2 regions of the Abyssisolibacter fermentans genome follow, and region 1 is predicted to be linked to the other one. Evidence: a T-box and tRNA genes for the amino acid it is inferred to sense, from the RefSeq annotation. Region 1 holds a T-box; the other holds one or more tRNA genes.
The links. The T-box of region 1 lies ahead of metG (methionine--tRNA ligase). A T-box ahead of a tRNA ligase gene usually reads a tRNA of that ligase, here a tRNA-Met.

Region 2: it has a tRNA-Met gene. The T-box ahead of metG (methionine--tRNA ligase) is inferred to sense a tRNA for this amino acid. The anticodon was not compared.

Annotation. Positions count from the first base shown of each region.
Region 1 is NZ_LOHE01000075.1:42,088-45,345, forward strand. It holds gene AYC61_RS14660 (nucleoside recognition domain-containing protein) at 1-458, shown strand, start outside; gene AYC61_RS14665 (spore maturation protein) at 488-997, shown strand; T-box leader at 1,146-1,382, shown strand; gene metG (methionine--tRNA ligase) at 1,472-3,258, shown strand, end outside.
Region 2 is NZ_LOHE01000042.1:3,886-7,143, reverse strand. It holds tRNA gene AYC61_RS06555 (tRNA-Ile) at 1-41, opposite strand, end outside; tRNA gene AYC61_RS06550 (tRNA-Pro) at 59-135, opposite strand; tRNA gene AYC61_RS06545 (tRNA-Trp) at 199-274, opposite strand; tRNA gene AYC61_RS06540 (tRNA-Ile) at 280-356, opposite strand; tRNA gene AYC61_RS06535 (tRNA-Ser) at 376-466, opposite strand; tRNA gene AYC61_RS06530 (tRNA-Ser) at 473-561, opposite strand; tRNA gene AYC61_RS06525 (tRNA-Lys) at 578-653, opposite strand; tRNA gene AYC61_RS06520 (tRNA-Lys) at 729-804, opposite strand; tRNA gene AYC61_RS06515 (tRNA-Gln) at 809-884, opposite strand; tRNA gene AYC61_RS06510 (tRNA-Arg) at 890-966, opposite strand; tRNA gene AYC61_RS06505 (tRNA-Gly) at 978-1,051, opposite strand; tRNA gene AYC61_RS06500 (tRNA-Tyr) at 1,063-1,148, opposite strand; tRNA gene AYC61_RS06495 (tRNA-Thr) at 1,157-1,232, opposite strand; tRNA gene AYC61_RS06490 (tRNA-Asp) at 1,241-1,317, opposite strand; tRNA gene AYC61_RS06485 (tRNA-Val) at 1,409-1,484, opposite strand; tRNA gene AYC61_RS06480 (tRNA-Met) at 1,490-1,566, opposite strand; tRNA gene AYC61_RS06475 (tRNA-Leu) at 1,656-1,745, opposite strand; tRNA gene AYC61_RS06470 (tRNA-Asn) at 1,754-1,828, opposite strand.

The sequences.
Region 1 (3,258 bases):
TTGCAATAAGCTTAACAGGAATAATGGCTATGTGGTTAGGAGTAATGAATATCGCCAAAAAATCTGGTCTAATTGATTCGTTATGTAAATTATTAAAACCTATTACAAAGTTTCTATTTCCTGATATACCTAACAATCATCCAGCTATAAGTTTAATAATAATGAATATGATAACAAACATGTTTGGAGCAGGTAATTCAGCTACAGCATTAGGTATTAAAGCTATGGAAGAGATGAACAAATTAAACCCCTATAAGAAAAGAGCAACAAATGCAATGTGTATGTTTTTAGTAATAAATATGTCGTCTATACAGCTAGTGCCATTAACTGTTTTAAAAATCAGAGCAGATGCAGGAGCCACTAACCCCACTGAAATAATCTCAACAGCATTAATAGCAACTACAGCTTCTACGTTAATAGGAATAATAAGTGTCAAGATTATGGAGAAAAGGAGGTAAATAATATAAAATTTTTTAATATTTTTTCTATGTCCATTATACCATTTATTATATTTACAATATTAATACATGGTTATATAAAAAATATAAATTTATATGAATGTTTTGTAGAAGGAGCAAAAGAAGGGTTTAAAACTACTGTTAGAATTATGCCATACTTAATAGCTGTATTTGTGGCAATAGGAATATTCAAAAGATCATCAGCGATGAATATATTTGTAAGCATATTTACACCAATAACTAAAATTATAGGATTACCAAAAGAATTGATTCCGCTTATAATAATGAGACCTATATCCGGCAGTGGGTCTTTAGCACTTGTCAAAAATATTACATGCACATATGGAGCTGATTCATTTATTGCAAGAGTAGCTGCCACAATGATGGGTTCAGCAGAAACTATATTTTACACAATGGCTATATATTTTGGAGCAATAGGTATAAAAAAATCAAGACATACACTAACAGCTGCTTTACTATCTCATATAGGAGCTATAGCAGCATCATTAATAATATGCAATATATTCTTTGATAAATAAGAATATTATCTAGCTAAATGATTAAAATACAATGTATAGTGTTTTATATAATTATATATTTTATTTTATATTCAATAAAAGTTTAATATAATACTTGACAACGAATGAGTAGTACTGTATATTTATTTTAACTGGTAGTTAAATACAATTATTAACTGTGAAGGGAAGAGTAGATTTAATAGATGTCTTTAGAGAGCCGAGGTAGGTGAAAGTCGGTGACTAAAATTAGATTGAAGATGGCCCCTGAGTTATAAAGCTGAAACTAAGTAGGTTTTGTCGGGTTGCATCCGTTATAAATGCAAGGTTATTATAGTAACTTAGTGAGTATTTTGCTGTGAGGCAGAATAAATTAGAGTGGTACCGCGAGTATAGCTTCGTCTCTATTATTAGAGAGACGGAGCTTTTTTGTTGAAAATTCTATAAATATATTTTATTAAAATTTTAAAGAATAAAATTATCAAGGAGGAGAAAGGAATGGATAAAAAAAATTATTATGTAACAACACCTATATATTATCCAAGTGATAATCTTCATATAGGACATACATACTGTACGGTAGCAGCGGATACAGTAGCTAGATTTAAAAGAGTCATGGGATATGATGTAAAGTTTTTAACAGGAACAGATGAACATGGACAAAAAATTCAAGATGTAGCAGAGAAAAAAGGTCTTACCCCTAAGCAATATCTAGATGGTATTGTAAAAAATATAAAAGATTTATGGGAAACATTAGAGATAAGCTATGATTATTTTATAAGAACAACTGATGAAAAACATGAACAAATTGTACAGAAGATTTTCCAAAAACTATATGACAAAGGGGAGATATACAAAGGAACATATGAAGGACACTATTGTACTCCTTGTGAATCATTTTGGACAGAAAGTCAATTAGTTGATGGTAAATGCCCTGATTGTGGAAGAGAAGTTAAATTAGCAAAAGAAGAAGCATATTTTTTCAAGCTTTCAAAATATCAAGATAGATTAATTAAACTTTACGAAGAAAATCCAGAGTTTCTAGAGCCAGAATCAAGAAGAAATGAAATGTTGAATAATTTCTTAAAACCAGGCTTAGAAGATTTATGTGTTACAAGATCATCTTTTGATTGGGGTGTAAAAGTACCTTTTGATGATAAGCATGTAATCTACGTATGGATAGATGCATTAAGCAATTATATCACCTCATTGGGTTATCTATCAGAAAATGATGAAGATTACAAGAAATTTTGGCCAGCAAATGTACATTTAGTTGGAAAAGAAATAGTAAGATTCCATGCTATTATATGGCCTGCATTATTAATGGCATTAGATATAGAGCTTCCTAAAAAAATATTTGGTCATGGATGGATTTTATTTGAAAATGATAAAATGTCAAAATCAAAAGGAAATGTAATGTATCCAGAACCATTGATTAACCTATATGGTATAGATTCATTGAAGTACTTTTTATTAAGAGAATTTTCATTTGGTAGTGATGGCTCATTTTCAAGAGAAAAATTCCTCAAAAGAATTAATTCTGATTTAGCAAATGATTTAGGTAATCTTGTAAGTCGAACTGTTGCTATGGTAGATAAATACAATGGTGGTATAATTCCAGAACCTAAATTGACAGGAGAATATGATGAAAGTCTTAAAGAATTGGCTTTATCAACACCAAGTATAGTAGAGAAAAATATGGATGCATTTAATTTCAGTATTGCATTAGAGAATATATGGAGATTAATATCAAGAACAAATAAATATATAGATGAAACTATGCCATGGGTACTAGCAAAAGACGAAAATCAAAAAGATAGATTAGATACAGTATTATATAATTTATGCGAATCACTAAGAATCATATCAGTACTTATAAGACCAATTATGGAGAAAACTTCTAACAGTATATGGAGGCAATTAGGTATAGATAATGGTGCAGGTACAGATTGGTTATCATTATTTAAATGGGAAGGATTACAAACAGGAACTAAAGTAAGAAAAGAAGCGCCATTATTCCCTAGACTAGATGTAGAAAAAGAACTTGTAAGATTGGATAAAGAAAACAAGAAATTTATAGAATTAAGATATGGCAAAAAGGCAGAAGAAAAACCAGAAAAAGAAGAAGAACTAAAAGAAGAAGAATATATTACAATAGATGATTTTGACAAAATAGATTTGAGAATAGCAGAAGTAATAGAAGCTAAAAAGCATCCGAATGCTGATAAATTATTTGTATTACAGTTGAGTGTAGGTGATGAAAAAAGACAGGTTGTATCAGGAAT
Region 2 (3,258 bases), on a different contig from region 1:
GCTTATCAGGCGTGCGCTCTAACCTGCTGAGCTATAGTCCTATGTATCAAAAAATTTATGGTCGGGGTGGCAGGATTTGAACCCGCGGCCCTCTGGTCCCAAACCAGATGCGCTACCAAACTGCGCTACACCCCGAAATTAATTTTCCTTATATTATACTCATTCACAGTCTTCATTGTTTTCTACATTTTATTAAATTGGCAGGGGTAGCAGGACTCGAACCCACGGCGCTTGGTTTTGGAGACCAACGCTCTACCAACTGAGCTATACCCCTACAAATGGTGGGCCTTCAGGGACTCGAACCCCAGACCTACCGGTTATGAGCCGGGCGCTCTAACCAACTGAGCTAAAGGCCCAAAATAAATTTTGGGTGAATGGCGGAGAAGGAGGGATTTGAACCCTCGCGCCCCGTAAAGGACCTACTCCCTTAGCAGGGGAGCCTCTTCAGCCACTTGAGTACTTCTCCATTTACTGGCGGAGAGGGTGGGATTCGAACCCACGTGGGCGTAAACCCTAACGGTTTTCAAGACCGCCCCGTTATGACCACTTCGGTACCTCTCCATTATTAATCTGTTATTGGTGACCCATCGGCGACTCGAACGCCGGACACCCTGATTAAAAGTCAGGTGCTCTGCCAACTGAGCTAATGGGTCATATTAAATTTATAATATATCAATTTTTATAATCCTTTGTAACGACCTCTTTGATGTCTCCACCATTTATAAAAATGGTGACCCATCGGAGGCTCGAACTCCGGACACCCTGATTAAGAGTCAGGTGCTCTACCAACTGAGCTAATGAGTCAAATTGGCTGGGGTAGCAGGACTCGAACCTACGCATACTAGAGTCAAAGTCTAGTGCCTTACCGACTTGGCGATACCCCATCATGTGGTGCACCTGGGAGGATTCGAACCCCCGGCACACGGATTAGAAGTCCGTTGCTCTATCCTACTGAGCTACAGGTGCATGTTGAAAAATGGAGCGGGTGAAGAGAATCGAACTCTCGCGACTGGCTTGGAAGGCCAGGGCTCTACCACTGAGCTACACCCGCATAATTAAATTTGGTGGAGGGGATTGGATTCGAACCAATGAAAGCACAGCTAACGGATTTACAGTCCGTCCCCTTTGGCCAACTCGGGAACCCCTCCTCAATTTATGGAGCTGGTGAAAGGACTTGAACCCTCAACCTACTGATTACAAGTCAGTTGCTCTACCAATTGAGCTACACCAGCAATTTTTATGGCGACCTGGAAGAGACTCGAACTCTCGACCTCCAGCGTGACAGGCTGGCATTCTAACCAACTGAACTACCAGGCCATTTTTTCGGCTCAGTTATAAATTATAAGCCATCTTTTTTGTTTTGTCAACACTTTTTTAAATAATTTCTAAGCATTAATCTACTAAACAATGGTGGGCACAATAGGGCTCGAACCTATGACCCCCTGCTTGTAAGGCAGGTGCTCTCCCAACTGAGCTATGCGCCCTTAAATGGTTGCGGGGATCGGATTTGAACCAATGACCTCCGGGTTATGAGCCCGACGAGCTACCAGACTGCTCTACCCCGCGACAAAACAATATTAAATATGACTCTCTACTCACTCTGTTACAGAATAAGTGATTCACACCAAATCATAAATCTTGATTCTCTACTTAAATGGTGCCGGAGATCGGAATCGAACCGATACGATCGTATAAGGATCGCAGGATTTTAAGTCCTGTGCGTCTGCCAGTTCCGCCACTCCGGCAATTACTCTGGCTCTCAGGGTGGGACTCGAACCCACAGCCTACCGGTTAACAGCCGGTTGCTCCACCATTGAGCTACCTAAGAATACTTAATATTATTACTGTTGTCCTCAAGTAACTATTTGCTTGTTTTTCAAGGACAAGATATATCTTACCATACTAACAACCCACTGTCAAGGTTTTTAAAAAATTATTTGTTCATAAATTGTAATACTAAATGTCGAACCAGTTATGTTAAGTTGTTCCAGTTATAACTATGTATCATCTGTTGATATTCTATCATACTTTTGTACTATACACACCTATAAAAATAAAAAAATATAAATTTATTAATCTTAAACTAGAATCTATCATAGTTTAGCTAAATCTTTCATAGCTTAAAATAAGAAATTTTTTTTAGGAGGATAAAATATGATAGATTTTATAAAGTATTTATTATTTCTTATAATATATTATTTACTTATTATTAAACTCGATAAACGTTTTTGCTTTAAGCATTATATATTCAATAAGATTGGTACTCGCAAAAAATATAATATTTTAATCATTGCATTATTTTCTACATTATTGATATTATTAAGCTTTTTTGATACTTCACTAATTTACCCAAATATATTAGGTGGTATACTGATTGGATCTATGCTTTCTTTTTTATGTTATTAATTTTTATTATTGAAGTAACAAAAACTCCTTTACTACCATATATTATAGTACATAGATAATCAAATGTAATATATTTATATTCGAATATCAAATCTAATTACAGGAGGTATTCTTATGGCTGATGCTCAATGTGGATGCGGATGTAGTGATAGTTTATTATTCTTTTTCTTGCTATTAGTAATATTGTTCTGTTACTGCTTTTAATTAAAATTAGTATTAGGAGCTAGTAATGCTCCTAATAACTACATAGATTTATCTTTTTTACTAACTACATAAGCTATTATTAATAAACTATACAATATTTGTAACAAGTCGCATCTGATTTCCATAATATATAATAGCTATTGACTAATTCACTAAACAAAGGAGGTTGCGTTATGGCTAACGGTCTTTTTGGAAGTTTATTCAACTGTGAAAACGGTAGCAGTTTATTGTTTTTCTTCTTACTATTAGTTATAATTTTCTGTAACTGCTATTCAGGCGGCTGCTAGTTGTAAGACTCTAGACATCTGAGTTTACAAACAATAAAAAGCTAATATTATCCTTATGATAAATAAATAGCTAATTATGCATTTAATAATAATTTGATTTAGTTGCATAAACTTAGGTAGGAGTCTTTCAAGACTCCTTAACCTTTATAACAACACAATCAATTACGTAGTAATTGCAATACACCGTTTCAACGAGGCGCAAGATTTCACACCGTCTGTTAATCTAATCGGCACCCACCACCTAAAGAGATGGAGGACATCTTGCTCCTTGTTATAACCCCAGATTATTCATAGAAAATTATGAGCAGTGACCTAAAATCTGATTTTATTTGAATCGCTTACTCCTATAAAAAAGCGAAAT